Regions from separate parts of the Paracoccus aurantius genome, predicted to be linked through region 2. Evidence: riboswitches for the same ligand, from Rfam matches in the RefSeq annotation. Region 2 holds a riboswitch; the other holds the start of a gene.

Region 1 (12,117 bases), on a different contig from region 2:
ATGACAAGAAAGGCGCCGACGGTCTGCATCGCCGCGACCACGCAGGCCGAGAGCAGGACAAAGAACATCGCCTTCAAGAAAGACGGCCGCAGACCGATCGAGCGGGCATGGCTTTCGTCGAAGAACACGACCATCAGATCCTTCCACTTCGCCAGAAGGATCGCGAGCGTCACGAAGCCGATAAGGGCAAGTTGCAGCGTATCCTCGGGCGTGATCGCAAGGATATTGCCCATCGTGATCGTCTGGACCGAGACGGCCATCGGATTGATCGAGACCATGAAAAGTCCGAGCCCGAAGAACGATGTGAAGATCAGCCCGATCACGACATCGACCTTGAGCCCCGAGCGGTCCGACAGGAACAGCATGGCCGCAGCGGCGAGTCCCCCGGACAGGAAGGCGCCAAGCGCGAAGGGCAGGCCCAGCATGTAGGCCCCGGCCACGCCCGGCACGACCGAATGGGACAGCGCGTCGCCGATCAGCGACCAGCCCTTGAGCATCAGGTAGCTGGAAAGAAACGCGCAGACCCCGCCGACCAGGGCCGAGACCCACATGGCATTCGTCATGTAGCCATATGTGAACGGCTCGAGAAGGATGTTCACTTGTCTTTCTCCCCGCCTTCGGTCTTGTCCCCGGCCAATGTCTGCGTCCGGTCCCCGTAATGGACGAGGGGCCGTTCATCGTCGGAGAAGATCGTGACCTGGCGCGCATCCGGATCGTCGTGCAGAGCCTTGCCACCAAGCGTGAAGTGACGCAGGACGCCGCCGAAGGCTGCTTCGAGGTTCTGGCGGGTGAAGGTGGTTTCGGTCGGACCGTAGCCGAGCACGGTTCCCTTGATCAGAACCACGCGGTCGCAGAATTCGGGAACCGAGCCCAGGTTATGGGTCGAGACCAGCATGACGCGGCCTTCCTGCCGCAATTCGCGCAAGAGCGCGATGATCTGTTCTTCCGTCTGCACGTCGACGCCGGTGAAGGGCTCGTCAAGCAGGATGACCTTGCCGTCCTGCGCCAATGCGCGGGCCAGGAAGACGCGCTTCTTCTGCCCGCCGGACAGTTCGCCGATCTGGCGGTGGCGAAATTCCTGCATGTTGACGCGCCGCAGGGCCACATCGACGGCGTCCCGATCTGCCTGGGACGGACGGCGCAGGAAACCCATATGGCCGTAGCGCCCCATCATCACCACGTCCTCGACCAGAACGGGGAAGGACCAGTCCACCTCTTCGGCCTGCGGCACATAGGCCACGAGGTTCTTTTTCACCGCCTCCTTTACGGTCATGCCGAGAAGCCGGATTTCGCCCTTGGCAACGGGAACGAATCCCATGATCGCCTTGAAAAGAGTGGATTTCCCGGCGCCGTTCACGCCCACCAGCGCAGTCACCGTGCCGCGCGGGATCTCGAAACTGGCATTTTTCAGGGCGGTATGGCCGTTGCGATAGGTCGCCGTCACGTCGCGCGCGATGATCCCGCCCGATTCCGACCGGCTTTCGCTTGTTCGCATTGCACCGTCTTCAACGCGCATCATCTTTGCTTTCTGCCGGAACGGGACGGCGGCCCTGTCGGATAGGAACCTGCTGCGCATGGCTGCGCGGCGGCTAGTCTAGCGGATATCTCGTCCTCAGTTAATGTGGGCGGTCAATCCCTTTGCGACCGTTTCCGAAGTCACCCGCAACAGATCGAGATAAGTCGGAACCGGACCGTCGGGTTCGGAAAGGCTGTCGACGTAAAGCACTCCACCATATTCCGCGCCGGTTTCGCGCGCGACCTGCTTGGCCGGGGCCGTGTTGACCGTGCTTTCGCAAAAGACCACGGGAATTTCGTTTTCCCGGACACCGTCGATCACGCCGCGCACCTGTTGCGGGGTGCCCATCTGGTCAGAGTTCATCGGCCAGAGGTAAAGCTCCTTCAGGCCAAGGTCGCGGGCAAGATAGGAAAAGGCGCCCTCGCAGGTCACAAGCCAGCGCTGAGCCTCGGGGACCTCGCCGATTTCTGCCCTTAGAGGTTCCAGAACCGCGCGAAGCTGATCCTTGTAGGCGGCTGCGTTGCTGGCATAGGTTTCGGCATTTTCGGGATCGTGTTCGGCGAATGATCCGGCGATATTGTCGATATAGATCAAGGCATTCTCAAGGCCCATCCAGGCATGCGGATTGGGCTTGCCCTCATAGGCGCCCGCGGCGATCGGGATCGGCCGGATGCCATCGGTCAGCGTGGCCGAGGGGATATCCCCCAGATTGGCGAGGAATTTCTCGAACCAGAGTTCGAGGTTCATGCCGTTCCAAAGGATCAGGTCGGCATCCTGCGCCCTGACGATATCCTGCGGCGTGGGTTCATAGCCATGGATTTCGGCCCCAGGCTTGGTGATCGAGACGACTTCTGCCTTGTCGCCCGCGACATGGCTCGCCATTTCCGCAAGGACGGTAAAGGTGGTCACGACCTTCATCTTGTCATCCGCCAGGGCCGAGCCCGTCATCAGCGCGGTTGCTGCCAGTGCGCCAAGCAACTGGGCCATCGTCGAAGGCATGGAATTTCCTTTCCGGTTCAGGGCGGGCACGGGCGCGGGCCGCGAGGTCGCCAGATGCAAGCCAGTTGCAGATAGGAATATCGAACTCCAAGCAGTTTGCAAGTGAAAATCATTCTCATCTGATTTGCGGAATGCCACGGTCCGAATGTCGACGCGATGAGGGTCGCGTCGATCCGTGTTCAAGCCATTCGGCAATCGGCGAAGATCGTTCCGTCAGTCCCGGGGACGGCGGCTTTCATCCACGATCCCGGCAAAACGGTCGGCGGCGCGTTTGGGCAGGTCATCGGGAAACGAGATCTCTGCCTGCTCTCCCACCTCGATCAGCATGACCATGCCCATCGCGAAATGCGGCGAACATTTGATGCCGTAGATGCCGGGCCGATCAAGGGTGACCTCGAAACTCTCGTTGATCTTCGATCTGAAGGGCTCGGCCCCGGCGGGGATCATGCCTTCGATCGTTGCGGCATTATGGCTGGGCTGGGTCGGATGGAAGCGCACCGTGTCGCCGGGCGAGATATGCAGATAGGCAGGCTCATAGACCATCGGGCCTGTTTCGCCTCGATTGAGCATATGCACGTCATGGGTCTCGGCAAGGGCGGGGCTGGCCAGCAGCATCAGCGTCAGAAGCGGGGATTTCATGGATCTGTCTCCAGGCAATGGAAGCGCAGGACCTGCATGTTGTCCCGCGGGTCGGTGAGCGTGGTCGCGCCGACGCGAAAGATCGCGCGCAGCAGTTCGGGCGTCAGGATCTGAGGCGGCGGGCCGCAGGCGACCAGGCGCCCCTGAGCCATCACCCCCAGCCGGTCGCATCCCATCGCCTGGTTGAGATCATGAAGGGCGATCACCACGGTCAGCGGCAGTTCGGCCACCAGTCGCAGCAGCGCAAGCTGGTGATGGATGTCCAGATGGTTCGTGGGTTCGTCGAGCAGCAGGACCTGCGGTCGCTGCGCAAGCGCGCGCGCGATCTGCAGCCTTTGCCTTTCGCCGCCGGACAGGGTGGACCAGCATCGTTCTGCCATGTGCTCCATCCCGACGGCGCGCAGGGCCTGCGCAACGATGGCGGCGTCCCTTTCCCCGAAAGGTGCAAGCGCCGAAAGCCAGGGCGTGCGTCCCAGTTCGACGACCTGCCGCGCGCTGAGTGTCTCTGACGTCTCGGCCTGCTGTTCGACCATGGCGAGGCGGCGGGCGACTTCGCGCCGTGACAGGCCCCGCTGTGGCTGGCCGTCAAGCGTGACGCGGCCCTCGGCACGACGCTCGATCCCCGCCAGCAATCGCAGAAGCGTCGACTTGCCCGATCCGTTCGGACCGATCAGGCCGAAGGTCTCGCCCGGGGCGATATCCAGATCGACCCCGTCAACGATGGCGCGGCCTTGCGCGTGAAAGGACAGGTGGGTGGCCGTGATCCTCATGTCCGGCCCCGGATCAGGATGACGGCGAAGGCGGGCGCCCCCACCAGCGCCGTGACCACCCCGATGGGGACGACCTGTCCGGGGATCAGCACGCGCGAAGCCACGTCCGCCGCGATCATGAACATGGCCCCCGCCAGCGCCGAGGCAGGCACCAGCGCGCCGTGGCGCGCGCCGACCAGAAAGCGCATCGCATGGGGAACGACCAGCCCGACGAAGCCGATCGCGCCGACAAGGCTGACCATGACCGCGGTCATCAAGGTGACCGCGCCCAGCAGGACGACCATCACCCGGCGCACCGAAATGCCCAGGGCGGCGGCGGCACTGGCCCCGAAGCTGAAGGCATCCATGGCGCGAACATGGAGAATGCAGGCCAGAAAACCCACGAGCGCGATCGGGACGGCAAGGGTTACATCCGGCCAGCGCACCCCCGAAAGATTGCCGAGCAGCCAGAACATGATCCCACGGGCCTGTTCGGCATTGGCCGATTTCGCGATGAAGAAGCTGGTCAGCGCGTTGAACAGCTGTGACCCCGCGATCCCCGCGAGGACAAGCTGCGCCGACCCGCCGCCCGCCGCGCGGGCGAGGGCGGCGACGATGGCGAAGGCCAGCGCCGCACCCGCGAAGGCACCGGCCGAGATGCCGATGGCCCCCGCGCCGACCCCCATGATCGTGACCGCGACCGCGCCGGTCGAAGCCCCCGCCGAGACGCCCAGCAGATAGGGATCGGCCAGCGCATTGCGCACCAGCGATTGCAGGACCAGCCCCGACAGCGCGAGCCCCGCACCGCATGCGGCGGCAACCAGCGTGCGCGGCATGCGATAGTTCCAGATGATGCCGGCGTCGATCGGATCGACGGCCAGCGCCGCACCCCACAGCTTGTGGGCCAGAACCTGACCCACCTGCGACAGCGGCAGCGGCGTCTCTCCGAGGGTCACCCCGGCCAGAACCGCGAGGAAAAGCACGGCCAATCCTGTGCCAAGGCGGAAAACGGGTCGGCGTGGCAATCTCGCCGTGCCGGGAATGGCCGCCTCGCTCATTTCAGGTCGAGCTTCGGCAGCGCCTCGGCCAGGGTCTCGAGCGCGTCGATATTGCGGATCGAGGGGTCCATGGCATGCGCGTCCAGAACGATGAGGCGATCATGCTTCACCGCGTCCATCTGGCTGGTCACCGGATCGGATTTCAGGAAGGCGATCTTTTTTTCATGATCGTCGGCCTCGAAGCGGCGCCGGTCCATCCTTGCCAGGACGATGACCGAAGGATTGGCGCGGGCAATGGTTTCCCAGCTCACGACCGGCCATTCCTCGTCGCTTTCGATGATGTTCCTGATCCCCAGGGCCTGCATCATGTAGCCGGGCGGTCCCTTGCGACCCGCGACATAGGGGTCGATGTCCATCTCGGCTGACGAGAACCAGAAGACCGCCGAGCCATCCTTGAGATCGAGTGCCTTGGCCTTTTCGATCGCCTTCGCTTCGCGCGATCGCAGTTCGTTCACCAGCGCGGTGCCCTTGTCAGCCACGTCGAAGATGCGGCCCAGTTCAATGACGCCCTGATAGATGCTGTCCATCGAATACATCGACGATCGCGTGCCGTCCGAGCCCTTGGTATTGTCCTTGCCGGTGCAATCCGAGGGCAGGGTGTAGACGGGAATGCCCAGGTCGGCGAACTGCTCGCGCGTGGCGACGATGCCTTGGGGCCCTACATGCCATTCGTATTGCACGGTGACGATCCCCGGGCGCAAGGCCGCAACGCTTTCGAAGCTCGGGTCATTGTCGGCCAGGCGCTCGATCCCGGCATTCTCCATCTGGAACTGCGGAAGGACTTCGGTGAACCAGACCGAGGTGCCAGCGACCTTATCGGCCAGACCCAGAGAATAGAGTATCTCGGTCGCTGCCTGACCCACGGTTACGGCGCTTTCCGGCGCCTTGGCGAAAGACAGATCGACGCCGCAGTTCGAAAGCGTCACGGGCCATGCGGTCTGTGCGCCGACCGGAAGGGTGAGGGCGCTTGCAAGCAGCAGCCCTGCGGGCAGGGTCCTGGTCAACATCTTCGTTCTCCGATCTGAAAACGACCGGAGGGCAGGGGAGACGGCCACGGGCAGGCCGCGTCCCGCAAGGCCACGCAGCAACGGAAGAACGCCCCGACGGATCGGCAGGGTTTCGACATTCGGCACCTCCCCGGACGCCCCGCCCGGATCGCGTTGGTTACATCCGTCGGCAGGTCTCCTGACTGGCGAGTCATCGCGGGATGCGGCCTTCCCATGGCCCGCGGGGCCACAGTGGCTGTATCGCATCCTGCTCGTCGCCTACAGTTGCGGGGGCAGTTCCGGTTCGGGGCAAGGATGGGCCCCGGCGGATTCCCTTTCAATTCCTTTCGGAAACCGACGGGGTCGTCATATGCGCCGCCTGGATGTGATGCAACAGGCGTGATGCGCCCGGCCACGGCGCACTTGCGCGAAAGCCACGCCTTTGGCAGAAGATGGGCGAGGATCATGATAGGGCCCGGCTTGGCGATCAAGGTATCAGGACATGCACCTGCCCTTCCGGCATTCCGCCGGGCGGTCGGGTTCCTGTTGGTGGTGCCCTTTCTCATGCTGTCGCTGATTGCGCAGGGCACCATGGTCACGAGCGGGCCGACCCCGCAAAGCTTCATGATGGTGCTGTGCGGCGCGCATGAGCCGGTCGCGATGGTGATCGACGACCAGGGCAACGTCATTCCGGCCGCCGAACAGGATCAGGACGGCGGCCCGGTTCCGAAGAAGTCGAAATCGCCCTGCGACTGGTCGTCGCATGCTCAGCCCTTGCTGGTCGGTGTCGGGACGATGCCGGTCGAACGTGCCGACGCGGGGTCGCTCGATCTCGCGCCCCTTCCCGAGCAGCGCTTGCTGCGCGCGGAGATCCTGACCCCATCGGCCCGGGGGCCGCCGACTGCCTGATATGGCCCGGAAATCGGGCCAGTTGCAGCCGAACGACCGATCCGTCGGTCACGACCTGTTACAGATCAGGAACAGACACATGATGAAGACTTCTTTTGCCGCCTTCCTTGCCGCGCTGATCTGCGCCGCGCCCGTCACGGCACTTGCCGACCATACCCATGGCGCCGCCGAAGCGCAGGTGCTGGGCGATCTGGCGATTTCGGACGGCTTCACCCGCGCCATGCTGCCCAATGCGCCGGTCGCCGGTGGTTTCCTGTCCATCGCCAACAACGGCACCCAGGACGATCGTCTGATTTCGGCAAGTTCGGACCGCGCGGGCGAGGTGCAGATCCACGAAATGGCCATGCAGGGCCACGTGATGAAGATGCGCGAATTGCCCGACGGGCTGGCGATCCCCGCCGGTCAGACGGTGGAGCTGAAGCCGGGCGGCTATCACCTGATGTTCCTGCAGGTGAAAACGCCCTTTGCCGAGGACGAGAGCGTCCCGGTCACTCTGGTCTTCGAGAAGGCCGGGTCGACCGAGATCGAACTGCCCGTCGGCCCCGCCGACGCGAAGGCCGCTGCGCATGGCCATGGCGGCCATGACGATCATTCCGGTCACTGACCTGCCCTGAGATCCATTCGGCCCGATGACGGGCCGCCCCCCTTGTTTCGCGGGACCGTTTGCGGCCCGCCTGCTTGCGAGCACCGATATGTCACTTCAGGATACGGCCATTGGCCGTCCCGCACGCGCCGCGACCGGCGCGAGCGATCTTTACCGCGCCGTGTGGCGCTGGCATTTCTATGCCGGGCTGCTTGTACTGCCCTTTCTCATCTCGCTCTCGATCACGGGCGCGCTCTACATCTATCGTGATGAAATCGACGCCTGGTATCATGCCGATCTGAAGCGTGTCGCCGTCCAGCAGGCCGATCGCATCGCGCCGACCGCCATGGTCGCATCTGCGCTGCAGGTCGTGCCGGGGTCAGCCTTGAAATACACCGCACCCGCGCATCCCGACAGTTCGGCCGAGATCACCGTCAAGACAGCCGATGGCAAGTCGGCGGTCTATGTCGATCCCTATAGCGGCCTTGTCCTTGGCGCGCTGTCCGATCGCAGCACGCTGATGTGGACGATCCGCTATCTGCACAGTCTCAAGTATTTCGGCACCTATGCGCGCTATGCCATCGAGATCGCAGCGGGGTGGTCCATCCTGCTGGTCGGAACCGGCATCTACCTGTGGTGGCCGCGCGGGCAAAAGGGCGGCGTCCTATCGGTCCGGGGCAGGCCGCAACGTCGCGTGTTCTGGCGCGACCTGCACGCGGTGACGGGGCTGTTCGTCGGCGGCTTCATCGTCTTTCTTGCCATCACCGGCATGCCATGGTCGGGCGTCTGGGGTGCCAAGGTGAATCAATGGGCCAATGGCAACAATTTCGGCTATCCCGACGGGGTGCGGGTCAACGTTCCGATGTCGGACCAGAAGCTGGACGACATCGCCAAGACCTCGTGGACGCTTGAACAGGCGCGCCTGCCTGAAACGCCCAATGTGCAGGATGGCGCGGCGCCGATCTCGCTGGATCAGGCGGTGATGAAGTTCGACGCCCTTGGTCTGCACCCCGGCTATTCGGTCGCCCTTCCGGGCAGGCCCCAAGGCGTCTTCACCGGTTCGGTCTATCCCGATGACCTGAGCCAGCAGCGTGTCATCCATCTTGACCAGTATTCGGGAGAGCCGCTTCTGGACATGGGCTACGGCGATTACGGACCAATGGGCAAGGCGCTGGAATGGGGCATCAATACGCATATGGGGCAGACCTTCGGCGCGGCGAACCAGCTTATCCTTGTGATGGCCTGCATCGCGACCGTGCTGCTTTGCGTCTCGGCCGCGGTCATGTGGTGGAAAAGGCGCCCATCGGGTTCGCTCGGGGTGCCACCGATGCCGTCGGACAAGCGCGTGTTGCGCGGACTGGTCGCGATTCTCGCCCTTGGCGGCATCCTTTTTCCGCTGGTCGGAGCGTCGCTGATCGTAATGCTCGCGCTTGACGCGATCTTCATGCGGTCGCGTCGCTTCGGCGGGGCCGCGGGCTAGATCGCCGCCAACATGGGGCGGCCCGGATCGGGGCCGCCTTTCTCGCGCGCGGACGGATCGGCGGATCATCCCCTTCGCGCGGTATCTATCGCGGATTTCAGGACGCTCATGCGCGTGACGCCGGGAAACAGATCGCGACCCACGACGTAGGAGGGCGCGCCCATCAGCCCCAGCATTTCGGCGATGCCCATATTGCGGCCGACCAGAGCGGTCCACTTGGCATAACCCTTGTCGAAGCTCTCAAGCGCCGCTTCGGGGGAGATGCCCGCCTTGGCGACGGCCTTGTCGATATCGGCATCGGTCAGCCTGCGGCCCTTCATTGCCATCATGGCTTCCACGACCTGAGGGTATTTCCCGCCCGCCACTGACCCCAGCGCGATCATCGTCGCGCGTTCTGAAACCGGTCCGAATACGGGCCAGTCCTTCAGGACCAGGCGGATGCCACCATCCTTGTGCACGAGATCCATCGTTTCGGGATGGGCCTTGCGGCAGAAGGGGCATTGATAATCGAAAAACTCGATCAGCGTGACATCGCCATCCGGGTTGCCAAGCACGGGCTGGTCGGGATCGTGCGTGAGTTCGCGCGGAGACGGACCCGCGATCTGCGATTGCGCGAAGGCGGGCGAAATCATGACGCAGGTCGCGCCAAGCCCCATTGCCAGCGTGTCGCGGCGTGTCGGTTTCATGTGGTTTCTCCTTGCGGGAAATCATCTGCGCGGCTGAGCCAGTCGGTCCCGGTATCGCCGGGCATCGGGGGCGGAGCGATCCGGGATGGGGGCGGGGGCAACAACGTGCCCGGTGGCACCGTGCCCATTCCCGCCTGTTCAAGTTCCAGCACCACGACTCGCGCCCCTGAACGCACGCGTTCTTCAAGGTGGATGGCATCCTGATTGAACATCCGGATGCAGCCAGCCGATGTCGCCTTGCCGATCGAGGAAGGGTCCATGGTGCCGTGGATGCGGTAGAACGTATCCTTGTTGCCCTTGTGCAGATACATGGCGCGCGCGCCCAACGGGTTTCCCGGCCCGCCCGGAAGGCCGTCGCGTAGCGCGGCATAGGTCTCGGGCTGGTCCTTGATCATGTTCTCGGTCGGCCGCCAGCTTGGCCAGTTTCGGGCATAGGGGATATGCGCCTCACCGGCGAAGGCCCGGCCTTCGTCTCCGACCGAGACACCGTAGCGCATCGCCCGGTTGTCAGGCAGCACGTAATAGAGAAAGCGCAGCCAGGGGTCGATGATGATGGTACCCGGCTTTTCGTCGGTCCAGTAATCCACCTCTTGGCGGATATTGCGCTGGGTCAGGTATTTGGGGTCGATCGCATCGATCCGGAATCCGTTATCCTCGGTTGCGGCATACATCGACAGAACCTCGGGTGCGACCGGCGGCACGACCGGGGGCTGTTCCGGTCCGGGTTTTTCGGCACAGGCGCCGAGGGCGAGTGGCAGGGCCAGGATCAGCGCAAGACGGCGCAGCGGAAGTCGCATCAGTTCGGTCCTTTCAGGGATTGCATGCCTGCGCGCAGATCGGCGCGCGAGATTTCGCCAAGGGGTGGCGGTCACGACCATCAAGTTAAGCAGCCCGGCCAGCACCGCCATGCGATCGGCGGACCAGACGAAGGGGCCAAGCGACGGTCCCTGCATCAGCCGTTCCCCGCCGCACGGGCAGAGCGCCGCAATTCACCCGCCGAAATCGTGCCGATGAGACGGCTTCCCGCGACCTCGCGCCGTTCACGGTCAAGGAAGATCATGGTCGGTGGTCCGGCCACGCCCAGTTCGGCCATCAGTGCGATCAGGTCCGGGTTCGGCTCACTGACATCGACCTTGACCCGCGCGAGATCCGAAAGGGCTGCCATGATGTCCGGGTCGGGGAGAAGATCGCGTTCGATGCCGCGACAGGTGATGCACCAATCTGCGGTGACATAGATGATCGCGGGCCGATCGGCCGGGCTTGCGAGCGCCTGGCGCAATGCACCTGCTGACCCGACATCGGCGAAGTCCTGGCCTGTCTCGGCCGGGGCGCGCGCGGCACTCGCAAGGCTTGCAAGCGGTTTCAGCGGATCGCTTCCACCCGATGCGGCGCCGAAGGCCTGCAGGAGACCTGCGACAAGGGCGCTCACGGCAAGGGTGCGGGCGATCGGGGCGATCTCGCGCCCGAACGCGCCAAGATGAATGCCCGTTCCGATCAGAAGAATGGCCCAAAGCGCCAGCGTTGCCTGCCCCGGCAGGATGCGACCGGCGAGCCAGATGGCCATGACCAGAAAGACCAGTGCAAAAATGCCCCGGACATGATGCATCCACTGCCCGGCCCTGGGCAGAAGGGCCGCGCCGAACGTAGCCGCGAGAACCAGCGGAATCCCTTGCCCGAGCCCCAGCGCGAAAAGTGCCGCGGCACCTAGCGCGACATCCCCGGTCTGGGCGATGTATAGAAGCGCACCCGCCAGCGGCGCGGTCACGCAGGGCCCGAGGATCAGAGCCGAGCAGAAGCCAAGGATCGCCGCCCCCAAAAGCGAACCACGGGGTCCTTGAAGCCGAGAGATCCGCGCCGAAACCGCGCCCGGCATCTTCAGATCGAAATGCCCCAGCGCCGACATGGCGAGAGCGCCGAAGAGCAAGGCCATGGCGCCGATCGCCCATGGCGATTGCAGGGCAATCTGAAGGTTCTGGCCGGACCAACCGACGATGGCGCCGATCAGGCCAAAGGCCGAGGCCATGGCCAGCGCGTAGACGCCCGAAAGCGCTGCGCCGCGCGCAGGTACAAGCGCTTCGCCCTGCCGCGCAAGCATGCCGATCAGGACGGGGAGCATGGGAAAGGCGCAAGGCGTGAATGCCAGGGCGATGCCGAAGCCCAGATAAGCCAGCAGCAGCCATGCCGTGCCTTTGGCCGCCAGACCATCCAGCCCGGGGGTCGTTTCGAACACCAGTCCGACTGCGGTGCCGGGGACTTCGGCAGGCATCCGCGTGGACATCTGCGGCGTCGGCAGATCAATCACTGCGCTTGTCGGCTGGTAGCAGATGCCGTTGTCCTGACAGCCCTGATAGGTGACCTCGACCCGGCCCGCAGCATCCGGCACGGTAATCTGCGCCTTGTCATGATAGACCTCGACCAAGCCGAAGCTGGGGTCGTCCTTGATCGCGCCCGGAGCGGTCACGACCCGAAGCTTCTTGCCCGCAGCATCCGTCACTTCGAAGCTGTCCCGGTA
Region 2 (12,117 bases):
GCCGCTCGCTGATCTTCCATTCCTCCCAGCCGGGATCGCCCGCCATGAAGGCCTCGATTTCGGCCCTGCTCGCCTCCAGTCGCGGATCGTGCTTCAGATAATGCCGCGTTTCGCGCGCGATCAGCCCCGAGAGGATCAGCAGGCCGATCAGGTTCGGAATAGCCATGAGACCGTTCATCACGTCCGAGAAATTCCAGACCACGCCCAATTGCACGGTGCAGCCCAGAAACACCACGATCGAGAAGAGCACCCGGAACGGCATCACCGCGCCATGACCAAGCAGGCGTTCGATGTTGCGCTCGCCGTAATACGCCCAGCCAAGGATTGTCGAATAGGCAAAAAGCACAAGGCCGATGGTGACGATCCAGTGTCCCCACGAGCCCGGAAGACCGTGGCTGAAGGCCTGGCCAGTCATGATCGCCGCCGAGATCTGCTGCCCGGTCTGCGGATCGACCTCTTGCCAGACGCCTGTCGTGATGATGACAAGGCCGGTGCAGGTCACGACGATGATCGTATCAATGAAGGTCTGGGTCATCGAGACCAGGCCCTGACGGACCGGATGCGTGGTCTGGGCCGAAGCGGCGGCGATCGCGGCAGAGCCCATGCCGGATTCGTTCGAGAAGATGCCGCGCGCGACGCCGTATTGCACCGCGATCATGATGGTCGAGCCAAGAAAGCCGCCGACGGCCGAACTGCCGCTGAAGGCCGAGCCGAAGATCTGGCCAATGGCGGCCGGGACCGATCCGATATTGACGAGCAGGATATAGAGCGCACCCAGCACATAGAACAGGATCATCGCCGGAACGAGACCGGCGGTGACCTTGCCGATCGTCTTGATGCCCCCGACGAGAACGACCAGCGTCAGTGCCGCAAGCGCCAGCCCGGTCATCCAGGTGGGCAGCGCGAAGCTCCGCTCAAGGTTCGAGGCGATCGAGTTGCCCTGTGTCATGTTGCCGATGCCGAAGCAGGCACAGACCGCGAAGATCGCAAAGGACAATGCAAGGAACTTTCCGAAGGCGTTCGGAATGCCACGCTCGAGATAATATTGGGGCCCACCGTTCTTTTCGCCGACCTCGTCGGTCGTGCGGAAGCGCACGCCCAGAAAAGCCTCGGAATATTTCGACGCCATGCCCAAAAGCGCGGTCATCCACATCCAGAACAGGGCGCCCGGACCGCCCACGCTGATCGCTGTCGCCACGCCCACGATATTCCCTGTGCCGACGGTTGCAGCCATTGCCGTGGTCAGCGCCTCGAACTGCGAGATATCGCCCTCTGCATCATCGTCATGACGCTTCAGCAGGCCCAGACGCAGGGCGGCGCCAAGCCGCACGATCTGGATGCCGCCAAGTCGCGCGGTCAGATAGAGGCCCGTTCCCAGCAGCAGCGGGATCAGCATGTAGGGACCCCAGACGATGCCTCCGACCTGTCCTAGAAAGCTTTCCAAACTGTCCACGACGCCCTCCTTCAAATGCTTTTGCGGTCGGCGTTATCCATGCCGTTGCACTGAATTTGTCAAGACATATGAAAGGTGGCGGCCCATGAATCCCCGCCTGCGCGCATAATCCGTGCAGCGCTGCTGGGCGGGGTCAGCCTTTGACGGTGTCACGCCGCAGAAGATATGTATCCATGATCCAGCCGTGCCTTTCGCGTGCTTCGGCACGCGCCTTCAAGATCCGGGGCGTTGCCTCGGCCAGGGGACCGGATTCCAGCACCTGCTGTCGCATGCCCAGAAATCCACCCCACCAGATATGCAGCCCTGCCGGGTTCAACCGTTGAAAGCTGCATTCGCCGTCCAGCATGACGATGACCGTCTCGGCCCCGATCGGCCAGCCGTGGTCACGCAATCTGCGGCCAGTCGTGACGGTGACCGCGCCGTTCACCGTGTTGAATGCAATCGCATGGGCCGCGGTCAGTGCCTGAAGCGCCGTGATGCCGGGCACCACCCGAATACGGGGGCGCGGATCGAGCCTTGATGCAATGCGCAGCGTGCTGTCGTAAAGGCCCGGATCACCCCAGACAAGCAGCGCAACCGGGCCGCCTTCCGGACGTGCTTCGGCGATTGTCCGCGCCCATATCGCCGCAATCTGATCGTGCCAACGATTCACCCGCAAGACATAGGGCAGGTTTTCATCCCGGACAGGCATGTCGAATTCGATCACGGCCGCTGACACGCCGATGCGAGCCAGGATGTCATGGCGCAGGTCAGCGAGATCTTCCTTGCCAGCGCCCTTGCGGGGCACCAGGATCAGAGTTGCATTGCGCAGTGCCTCGACCGCCTCCAAGGTGACATGGGCGGGATTGCCCGTGCCGATGCCTACAAGCCACAGATCCTGCATGACGAGCCTTTATGTATGGAAAGGCCGGACCCGACAGAGCGGGCCCGGCTGAAAACGGGTTTTGTCGGGCTCAGGCCGTGTAAAGCCGTTGTGCGACCCAACGGTTCGGCGCCGTGGGGCGCATGGCCTTCGCGGCGGCAAGCGCGATCAGGTCGGCAATCGGCTCGACCAGCACGACCAGCATATAGGCAACGCCGAAGCTTGCGACCGAAGACAGATTTTCGATGCCGAAGCCCTGGCCATAGATCGCCCAGAAGGCAACCCAGGCGACCACCCCACCCTGATAGGCCAGCGACAGCTTCAGAACATCGGCATATTTCAGATCGACATAGGCCGTATCCATGGGAATGACGCGTCGGGCCAATTGCTCGATCGCGAAAAGCGGGACCAGAAGCGTCGTGAGGTTCACGAAATACATCGGCAGATCGGTCGGCGCGAAGAACATGCCCTGGACGAGCAGCCCGAGCGCAAGCCCCAGGGCCGCCGGAGCGGCACCCAGGATCAGGAAAAGCGTGGTTCCCAGGATGAAATGCACCTCGGACACGCCAACCGGGAAATGCGGCAGGACTTCGAAGAAAACGAATGTCGCCGCCCCGGCAGTCAGGCTCCGAACGAACAGCGACGCCGCGCCATGCAGCCCGATATCCTTCGAGGCAATCCGCGCGGTATAGGCAGCGGCACCGGCGGCGGTGGCATATGCAAAGACCATCTTTGCGCTGTCCACGATCCCAGGTTCAATATGCATTCCGTTGTCCTTTTTCTGGATCGCCCCTCCGGCGACCGATGCGCCGCGATTGCGGCATGAGGTCGAATCCGACGGCAGGTCTCCTGACTCGCGGGTCACCGCGCCACCCGGCCCTTCCCAGCCCCTGAAGGGGCCAGTGGTCTGCCGAAGCGCTCTCCGCTCACAGTTGCGGGGGCAGTCCGGGTCCTTCACCCGGTTCCCTTTTCAGCCGCTGTCCGGCGGCACCGTCGCGCCCGACTATCTCAGCCGCGACCTTTTTCGGCAAGTTCAAATGCCGTGCGGGAATAACCGGCTACGCTGTCTCGGCGGAAATCATGTGAAAGAATGTTCCGGTGACCTTTTCGCGTCGTGATCCCGTCTCGGGGACCGGGTTGCCGTCCGCATCGGTCACCGCAGCCAGCGGCGGGTCCGGCTGTTCGATGATTGTCGAGTAGTGGAATTCGTGCCCCCGCAGCACCGCTTCGGGCAGATGACCCGGCATCCGCGCAGCAAGAACTGCGCGGCGATAGCCAAGATGAAGTCGGCGCTTTTCGTAGGATGTGACAAGCCCGAGCAGCCCCGCCATGGGATGGGCCTGCCCGTTCTTGTCGATCAGCGCCTTTCCCAGCGCCATGTAGCCGCCGCATTCGCCATGCACTGGACGGGTTGCCGCATGTTTTCGCAGGCCTTCCGTGTATCTCCGGGCCGAGGAGATCTGACCGGCATAAAGCTCGGGATAGCCGCCCGGCAACCAGACCAGATCGGCCGCGGGATCGGGGGGGTCATCGGCTAGCGGCGAAAACGGCATGATCTCGGCACCCGCATTCCGCCAGCCCTCGAGCAGGTGCGGATAGGTGAAGGAAAATGCCGCATCCTGTGCCAGCGCGATCCTTTGGGCGGGCGGAGGCGGCAGCCTGCCCGGCGCGGGCGCAGGCCCAGAGGAGGCCGCCGCGCGGATCGCCGACAGATCGACATGTTCGCGCAGGAATGCGGCATAGCCCGAGATCGCCGCTTCGAGATCGGGATGCTCAACCGCCTGGATAAGACCCAGATGCCGTTCGGGCAACGTCAGGTCACCGCGACGCGGTAGCGCACCAAGAACAGGGATGCCCGTCTTTTCCATCCCCACCCGGGCCAACCTTTCGTGACGGGGGCTGGCGACGCGGTTCAGGATCACGCCGGCAAAGGGCAGTTCCGGCGAGTATCGGGCAAATCCCAGCGCGGTAGCCGCGGCGGATTGGGCCTGCCCGCTCACATCAAGGACAAGGACGACAGGCCAACCCATGCGCAGCGCTGTCTCGGCACTGGATCCATAGCCCGCAAGACCGCGCGTGGCGACGCCGTCGTAAAGACCCATGGAGCCTTCGGCGACACAGATGTCTGCCCCGGTCGCCTGTTCCGAAATTGCCCCCAGCAAGGACTGATCCATCGCCCAATTGTCGAGATTGAACGACGCGCGTCCGCTTGCCGCGCGGTGAAATGCCGGGTCGATATAATCCGGACCGGACTTGAAGGGCTGGACACAAAGCCCGTCTTCGGTCAGCGCCCGCAAAAGCCCAAGCATGACCGTCGTCTTGCCGGTGCCGGAAGACGGGGCGGAAGCCATGATGCCCGGAGGAAATGCCGTATCAGTCATCGCCAGCGGTCCAGTTCGCCCACCGGCTTTCCGAGGATTGCGGACGATAGCGGCGATCGTAATCGGCTGCGTAAAGCCGGCTTTCCGAGAAATCCGAGGCGCCAAGCGCGCGCCCGACAAAGATAAGCGCGGTCCGCTCGATGCCCTGGCCGATTTCCGCTTCGATCGTTTCAAGCCGAGCTCGGACAATCCTCTGATCGGGCCAGCTTGCCCGCCAGACGATGGCCACGGGACAATCGGCACCGTAATGAGGCACTAGATCTTCGACCACGCGAGACAGGTTCTGGATCGACAGATGGATGGCAAGCGTCGCGCCCGTGGCGCCGAAAGCGGCGAGGCTTTCCCGTTCCGGCATTGACGAGGCCCGGCCCGGTGTCCGGGTCAGGACGACCGATTGGGCAATTCCGGGCAAGGTCAGTTCGGCACCCAGGGCCGCCGCCGCCGCAGCGAATGACGGAACTCCGGGCGTGACGCTGTAGGGAATGCCCAGGTTCTCCAGCCGCCGGATCTGTTCGCCCATGGCCGACCAGACCGAAAGATCACCGGAATGCAGCCGCGCGACGTCGTGCCCGGCATCATGGGCCGTCCGGATCTCGTCCATGATGCCGTCGAGATCCATCGGGGCCGTGTTCACGATCCGCGCGCCTTGCGGGCAATGCCCGAGCACCGCTTCGGGAACCAGCGACCCGGCGTAAAGACAGACCCGGCTGGCCGCGATCAGATCGCGTCCGCGCAGGGTCAGAAGATCGGCAGAGCCAGGTCCGGCTCCGATGAAATGTACGGTCATGATCCGCCTCCTTCGGCAAGGGCACATGTGGCCATTCGATCGCTGGATACCGCCCTAGGCCCAAGCAGTCTTGCTTGCGGTCCGGCCGCCGCCAGCGCGGCAGCTTCGGCAAGGCTGCCCAGCCCGCGGGCCTGGATCGAGGCAGCCGAACGCGTCGCGGGCTTCTGTCGGGCCAGGGTTGCGGCGTCTATCCCACGGCCGCTGATGCCGAGCGTCGCGCAGAATTGGCGGAATGCGTCAGATGAAGCCTTGTCTTCCGCCGTCACGGCAAGGGCGACGGCACGGCCATCCGCAGCCTGGCGAAAGGCGTCTGCCAGGCTTTCGGCGCTGGCGTTCGATCTAAATCCGAAACCGGCGACGATCACAGCCGGACCTGCCACTGCACGACGGGAAAGGCCGCCTTCCATGCCCGCCGCGTGCCAAGCGGGGCCGAATGCGCCAGTTCGACGCGCAAGAGATCCCCCCCAAGCTTCTGATGCCATTCCGCCAGAAAAGCCTCGGATTCCAATGTCACGGCATGAGCGACAAGCCGGGTTCCAGGGGCCAGCCGCTGGCGCAGGTCATCGAGCAGAAGCTTGCAAAGACCCCCGCCGATGAAAACCGCATCCGGGCGTGGTAGACCGTCAAGCGCCTCGGGTGCCGATCCGATCGCGACACGAAGCCGGTCCACGCCAAGTCTTTGCGCATTCTCCGCGATCCGCCCGGCTCGGTCGGCACGCGGCTCGATGCTGATCGCCTGGGTCTCCGGATCGGAAAGCAGCCACTCGATGGCGATGGAGCCGGACCCGCCGCCAATGTCCCAAAGCAGTTCCCCGGACCGTGGCGCCAATGCCGATAGCGCAAGTGCACGGATCGGGCGCTTCGTCATCTGGCCGTCCGTTTCGAAGAAATCATCGGCTATGCCCGAGCAATGCGGAATGACCTTGCCCGATCCGGCCGGTTCGATCGCGACGGCGACCGGATGCAGGAAATCCACACTCGGCATGGCATCTGCCCGCGCCGAGGTGATCCGTTCACGCGGTCCATCCAGCGCTTCGAGGATGTGCAGCCGACTGTCGCCAAAACCCTCGCCGGAAATGTAGCGCGCAAGTTCGGTGACCGCCTTTCCGTCTCGCAGCAGAACGATCGCCCTGCGGTTTGGGATCAGGTGCGGGCGCAGGCGGGTGACAGGCGCGGCATGCAGCCCCAGGCAGGTTGTCCGCTCCAACGGCCAGCCCAGCCGCGACGCCGCCAGCGAAAAGGTCGACGGAGCCGGAAACGCCCGCCACTCATCGGCTGGAAGCCCCTGCGCAATGACAGACCCCGCGCCAAAGCAGAACGGATCGCCCGAAGCCAGCACCACGACCTTGCGGCCCCGCAGCACCATCAGTATTTCGATTCCCTCGGAAAACGGCACTGGCCATTCGATTTGCTCGGCGCTCAGCCCGGGCAGCAGAGCGAGGTGGCGGGGCGGTCCCATCACCACCTCGGCCTCTCCAAGCGCAACCCGGCTTGCCGATGACAGGCCTTCCGGTCCATTTTCACCCAGACCGATAATGGTCAGCCACGGAGTTCTACCCATGCGTCCGAATGTCCTCATTCTTGCCGGCACGGCCGAGGCCTCGGCCTTGGCCCGTCGATTGGCGGCAGAGGGGATATCTGGCAAGGTCTCTCTTGCGGGAAGGGTGGAAACCCCCCTCGCCCAACCGCTTCCGATGCGGATCGGAGGGTTTGGTGGCATCGACGGGCTGGTCGCGCATCTCAGGGCCAAGCGCGTCAGCCATGTGATCGATGCGACGCATCCTTTCGCGGCCCAGATGAGCCGACACGCCCATGCCGCTTGCGGGACACTTGGCATTCCCCTGCTGCGGCTGACCCGCCCAGAATGGCAGCACATCGACGGCGATCACTGGATCAACGTGCCCGACATGCCAGCCGCCGTCGCAGCGCTTGACCGTGCGCCGATGCGCGTGATGCTGGCCGTCGGACGGATGCATCTTGCCGAATTTGCCGTCTGTCCGCAGCATTACTATCTGCTGAGACTGGTCGACCCTCCGAACTCGACACTTCCACTTCCGCATTGTCATGTCATTCTGGGGCGAGGACCCTTCGACCTTGAGGCCGATCGCGATTTGATGCGCAAATATGACATCAACCTGATCGTTTCGAAAAACTCTGGCGGAACGGGCGCTTACGCCAAGATCGCGGCTGCCCGGTCCCTGCAGCTGCCCGTCCTGATGATCGACCGGCCGGCAAAGCCCGACGTGACCGAGGTGCATGACGTGGGGATGGTGATCGACTGGCTTCATGCCGACGCCGATCTCGGGGTATAGACAAAGGGGCCGCCTGATCTTTCGATGACCCGCGTCGCCGAAGATCCGACAAGCACGACGGTCCGCATGTCGGCCATCTCTGGCCGGGCATCAGCCAGGCGGACGACCTTGAGCCTTTCATCCGGGGTAGAGACCGCCCGCGCGAAGATCAGGACCCGTTCGGCTTCGCAGGATTCGCGCAGGACCTCGAGGGCATGACCGAACCCGTCCGGCCGCGACTTGGAGCGCGGATTATAAAGCGCCATGGCGAAATCGGCCTCGGCCGCGAGACGAAGGCGACGCGCGATTACCGGCCATGGCTTCAGATTGTCGCTGAGATTGATTGCACAGAAATCATGCCCCAAGGGGGCGCCAGCACGGGCAGCGGCCGCCAACATGGCCGTTACTCCGGGCAGGACACGGATATCGAGCTCGCGCCAATGCTGCGGTCCCGCCTCGATCGCCTCGAACACGGCCGAGGCCATGGCGAAGACTCCGGGATCTCCGGAACTGACGACGATGACCCGCCGGCCGGACGCGGCCAGTTCCAGCGCATGGCGTGCCCGGTCGAGTTCGACGCGATTGTCGCTTTCATGTCGTGTGAGCCCCGGACGCGCCGGAACTCTCCGGACATAAGGGATGTAGCCCACGATATCCGTTGCATCGGACAGGGCCGCCGAAACCTCGGGGGTGACAAGCCGCTCGTCGCCCGGCCCGAGGCCGGCTATTGCAACCCAACCCATCATGGCCGCCGCCCCTGGCCATGAACGATCACGATCGAGAAATAGGGCACGGTCCGATCGCCCGCCTCGGCCAGGGGAACGGCCCGCTCGGCCGCCATGCTGGCGCATTCGACGAGCCAGGCCCGATCAAGTTTACCCGCCCGCCCGAGCGCCGCGCGTACCTTGGGCAGGTTGCGGCCCACCTTCATCACCACGATTGCATCGGCATCCGCCATGCGGCGGGTCAGTTCATCTTCCGACATGGTGCCAAGAAGAACCGAAAGGACATCGTCGCCCCAGGTGACGGGAATGCCGGTCGCGGTCCAGGCCGCCGACATTCCGGTGATCGCAGGCACGATCTTGATCGGCACGCTATCCCTGAGCCGGGTGTAAAGATGCATGAACGAGCCGTAGAAGAACGGGTCGCCCTCACACAGCACGACGACATCCTCGCCCGCGTGGGCCAGGTCGGCAAGCCTGCTCGTGATCTCGGAATAAAAGCTGGAAAGCGTCTGGTTATAGGCGGGATCATCCAGCGGGATTTCCGTCGTGACGGGATATTCCATGGCGATTTCGATCACGTCGGGGCGCAGCATGCCTTCGACGATGCCACGGGCGCGCCCTGCCCGACCGGCCTTGCGGAAATAGGCGACATGGCGCGCGCCGCGAACCAGGCGGTCCGCGCGCACGCTCATCAGATCGGGGGAACCGGGTCCAAGCCCGACGCCATGGATCGTGCCCGGGGTCATTCGCTGCGGCTCGCGATGGCGTTGATCGCAGCGACCGTCATGGCGCTGCCGCCAAGCCGACCTTCCACGATGAGGCAGCCGACCGGTTGCGCCGTCCAAAGCGCGGCCTTGGATTCAGCCGCCCCGACAAAGCCGACCGGGCAGCCGATGATCGCGGCCGGACGTGGGCAGGACGGATCTTCGAGCATCTCAAGCAGGTGGAACAGCGCGGTCGGGGCATTGCCGATCGCAATGACCGCGCCCTGAAGTCGGGGGCGCCACAATTCAAGTGCGGCGGCCGATCGAGTGGTACCGAGCCGCGCGGCAAGATCGGGCACGTCAGGATCGTGCAATGTGCACACCACGTCATTCGCAGCAGGCAGGCGTTTATGCGTGACCCCCTCGCTGACCATGCGCGCGTCGCAAAGGATCGGGGCGCCGGCTTCCAGCGCCTTGCGCGCCGCAACCACCATGCCCGGCGAGAAACGGATATGTTCCTCAAGGCCGACCATGCCCGCGGCATGGATCATGCGCACGGCAACCTGCTCCTCGTCGCGGTCGAAACGGCCAAGGCTCGCCTCTGCGCGGATCGTCGCGAAGCTTTCGGCATAAATCGCCGCGCCGTCGGTTTCATATACATAGGGCATGCTTCATCCGCCAATGATTATGAGCTCTTGCCCCGGCGGAATTGACCGGAGATCCGGCTCATCCCATGCGGTGCCGTTCCTGACAAGGTCGAAGCGGCCATCCCGCCCGACCAGCGTGATTTCCTCGGGTTTGGGATGCGCGCAGCCTTTGGCGCAACCCGAGACGTGAAGACCTGCCGATGGCGGCAGTTCGCTCGCCAGCGCGCGGGCCAGGGCGCGGGTCTCGACGCTGGATTGCGGGCAACCGGGCGAGCCTGTGCAGGCAGAGATCCGCAGGACCGGGTCGCTCGGGTCGGTGATCAGATCTGCTGAAGGCGGGGCGTTCCCATCATATCCCGGCAGAAACACCATCCGCCACGGGGTGATCCGCAAGATCGGCGCAAGTTCGGCAAGCGAATGCAGGTCATCGCTGCGCAACTGGCCGAAAGCCGCACCAACCAGCAGGCCCCCAAGGCCGAATCCCGGGCTTGCCGGGCGGGCCTCGGGATTGGGTGGCACCGCGCCCGCAAAACGCTCTGCAAGGCAGGCACCCGATGCAAGATGGCGTGCCATCCGACCACGCCCATCCGGCCCGACGCCGCCGGACTGGATGAACCAGCGCGCCAGATCCAGGGCAAGACCCACTGCCACGGGGGGATCGCTCGCGAGGCACCCAAGTCCACAACCGTCAGCGCGGACCACGAGGTTGTCGCCGCTTGCTTCGATGCGGATGTCGCCGCTGATCCCTGCAAGCCTGCGGAACGGCCCCGTATCAATGACGAAGCCGAACTTGGACGGCAAGCGCGACAGATCCTCGGCCGCCAGCCCCTTGCTCAGCAGCATGCAGATCTGGCCTTGCATGCCGTCATGTCCACAGCTTCGGAACGGGTCGATCACGATGTTCCGGCGCCCCTCGATCGCCGGATCGGCATCCAGAAGGCCAAGCGCTGCAAGCCCCGCTGCGACCTGATCGTAAGTGGCAGGGCTGACGCCACGCAATTGCAGATTGGCTCTGCTGGTGAGTTCGATGATCCCATTTCCGCAATTCGAAGCCAGGCTGGCCAGACCCTGCGCCTGTTCGGCGTTCATTTCACCGAAAGGGGGGCGGATGCGAACCACCAGCCCGTCGCCGGACATCATCGGGCGATGCGCGCCCGGACACCATCCACGGATCTCGGGCGCGCTCATTTGCCGGCTTCCAGCTCGGCGAGGATCGAATTCCGCCGGGTCTGCCAAAGGCCCGCCGCATGCAGCTCGGCAAATCGTGCCCGCATGGCCGCGAGGGCGAACGGATTGCTGTGCTCAAGGAATTCGGTAACGGCCTCATCCCCCAGCGTTGCGTGCCAGTAGAGATCGAAGAGATGTGGCGAGACGACGCCCGCAAGATGCGCGAATGCCGCCATGTTCTCGAGGGTCGCCGCAATCTCGGCAGCGCCCCTGAACCCGTGCCGTCGCATTCCCGAGATCCAGCCCGGATGGGTGGCCCGCGCGTGGACGACCCGCGCGATCTCTTCTGAAAGCAGACGTGCGCGAGGGCGCGCAGGATCGCGATGGTCCAGATGATAAAGCGTGGCCTTGCCCCCGGCGACGTGTTGCGCGGCGGAAAAGCCGGCCTCGTGGCTGGCATAATCCTCGGCCAGAAGCAGGTCGGATTCGGCGAGGTCTTGCAGATGGACGAAGGTGTCGGCCTGCGCGACCCGTGCCCGGATGGCATCATCCTCGCGCTGCGCGCGATCCCCGTCGATCGCCCAGGCCGAGGCGGCCAGCCAGGCCTCGCCCGCAGCGCGACGCCCCTCGGCTGAGTAGTCTTCCAGCAAGGGGCCCATCCCAAGTCCGAAGCTGCCCGGCGCCGGGCCGAACACGCGCGAGCCGCAGGTCCCGACATAGGGGTTCCATTCGACCTGCTCGTCGCGTTCGCCAAGCGCCCGGACCGCCTGCTGAAAGACGGTCGTGAGGGTCGGGAACACATCCCGGAAAAGCCCCGATACCCGCAGGGTCACGTCGATTCTGGGCCGCGAAAGCTCGGCAATGGGCAAGATCTCGATCCCGGACACCCGCTCCGACCCCTGGTCCCAGATCGGGCGGACCCCCAAAAGCGCAAGCGCCATGGCGAATTCCTCGCCCGCCGTCCGCATCGTGGCCGAGCCCCAGAGATCGACGATGACCCCCTTGGGCCAGTCGCCCTGATCCTGCAGATGACGGCGAACCAGCTCATCGGCAAGCCGAATCCCATGGGCATAGGCGGCACGGGTCGGAACACTGCGCGG

The links. A riboswitch is a leader RNA that binds a small molecule or an ion and turns the genes downstream of it on or off. The one in region 2 is predicted to bind cobalamin.
Region 1: another riboswitch for cobalamin. It lies ahead of RGQ15_RS20870 (ABC transporter substrate-binding protein); the one in region 2 lies ahead of RGQ15_RS11785 (energy-coupling factor ABC transporter permease).

What each region holds. Positions count from the first base shown of each region.
Region 1 is NZ_JAVQLW010000005.1:135,841-147,957, forward strand. It holds gene RGQ15_RS20840 (metal ABC transporter permease) at 1-599, opposite strand, end outside; gene RGQ15_RS20845 (manganese/iron ABC transporter ATP-binding protein) at 596-1,516, opposite strand; gene RGQ15_RS20850 (metal ABC transporter substrate-binding protein) at 1,613-2,503, opposite strand; gene RGQ15_RS20855 (pseudoazurin) at 2,729-3,154, opposite strand; gene RGQ15_RS20860 (ABC transporter ATP-binding protein) at 3,151-3,924, opposite strand; gene RGQ15_RS20865 (FecCD family ABC transporter permease) at 3,921-4,961, opposite strand; gene RGQ15_RS20870 (ABC transporter substrate-binding protein) at 4,958-5,968, opposite strand; cobalamin riboswitch at 6,120-6,321, opposite strand; gene RGQ15_RS20875 (hypothetical protein) at 6,413-6,856, shown strand; gene RGQ15_RS20880 (copper chaperone PCu(A)C) at 6,936-7,460, shown strand; gene RGQ15_RS20885 (PepSY-associated TM helix domain-containing protein) at 7,549-8,919, shown strand; gene RGQ15_RS20890 (DsbA family protein) at 8,985-9,605, opposite strand; gene RGQ15_RS20895 (L,D-transpeptidase) at 9,602-10,558, opposite strand; gene dsbD (protein-disulfide reductase DsbD) at 10,558-12,117, opposite strand, start outside.
Region 2 is NZ_JAVQLW010000001.1:2,348,648-2,360,764, reverse strand. It holds gene RGQ15_RS11795 (alanine/glycine:cation symporter family protein) at 1-1,453, opposite strand, end outside; gene cobF (precorrin-6A synthase (deacetylating)) at 1,587-2,336, opposite strand; gene RGQ15_RS11785 (energy-coupling factor ABC transporter permease) at 2,407-3,081, opposite strand; cobalamin riboswitch at 3,138-3,325, opposite strand; gene RGQ15_RS11780 (cobyrinate a,c-diamide synthase) at 3,374-4,696, opposite strand; gene cobM (precorrin-4 C(11)-methyltransferase) at 4,689-5,483, opposite strand; gene RGQ15_RS11770 (cobalamin biosynthesis protein) at 5,480-5,890, opposite strand; gene cbiE (precorrin-6y C5,15-methyltransferase (decarboxylating) subunit CbiE) at 5,845-7,044, opposite strand; gene RGQ15_RS11760 (cobalt-precorrin-6A reductase) at 7,043-7,795, shown strand; gene cobJ (precorrin-3B C(17)-methyltransferase) at 7,768-8,520, opposite strand; gene RGQ15_RS11750 (precorrin-2 C(20)-methyltransferase) at 8,517-9,245, opposite strand; gene RGQ15_RS11745 (precorrin-8X methylmutase) at 9,242-9,871, opposite strand; gene cobG (precorrin-3B synthase) at 9,875-11,038, opposite strand; gene cobN (cobaltochelatase subunit CobN) at 11,035-12,117, opposite strand, start outside.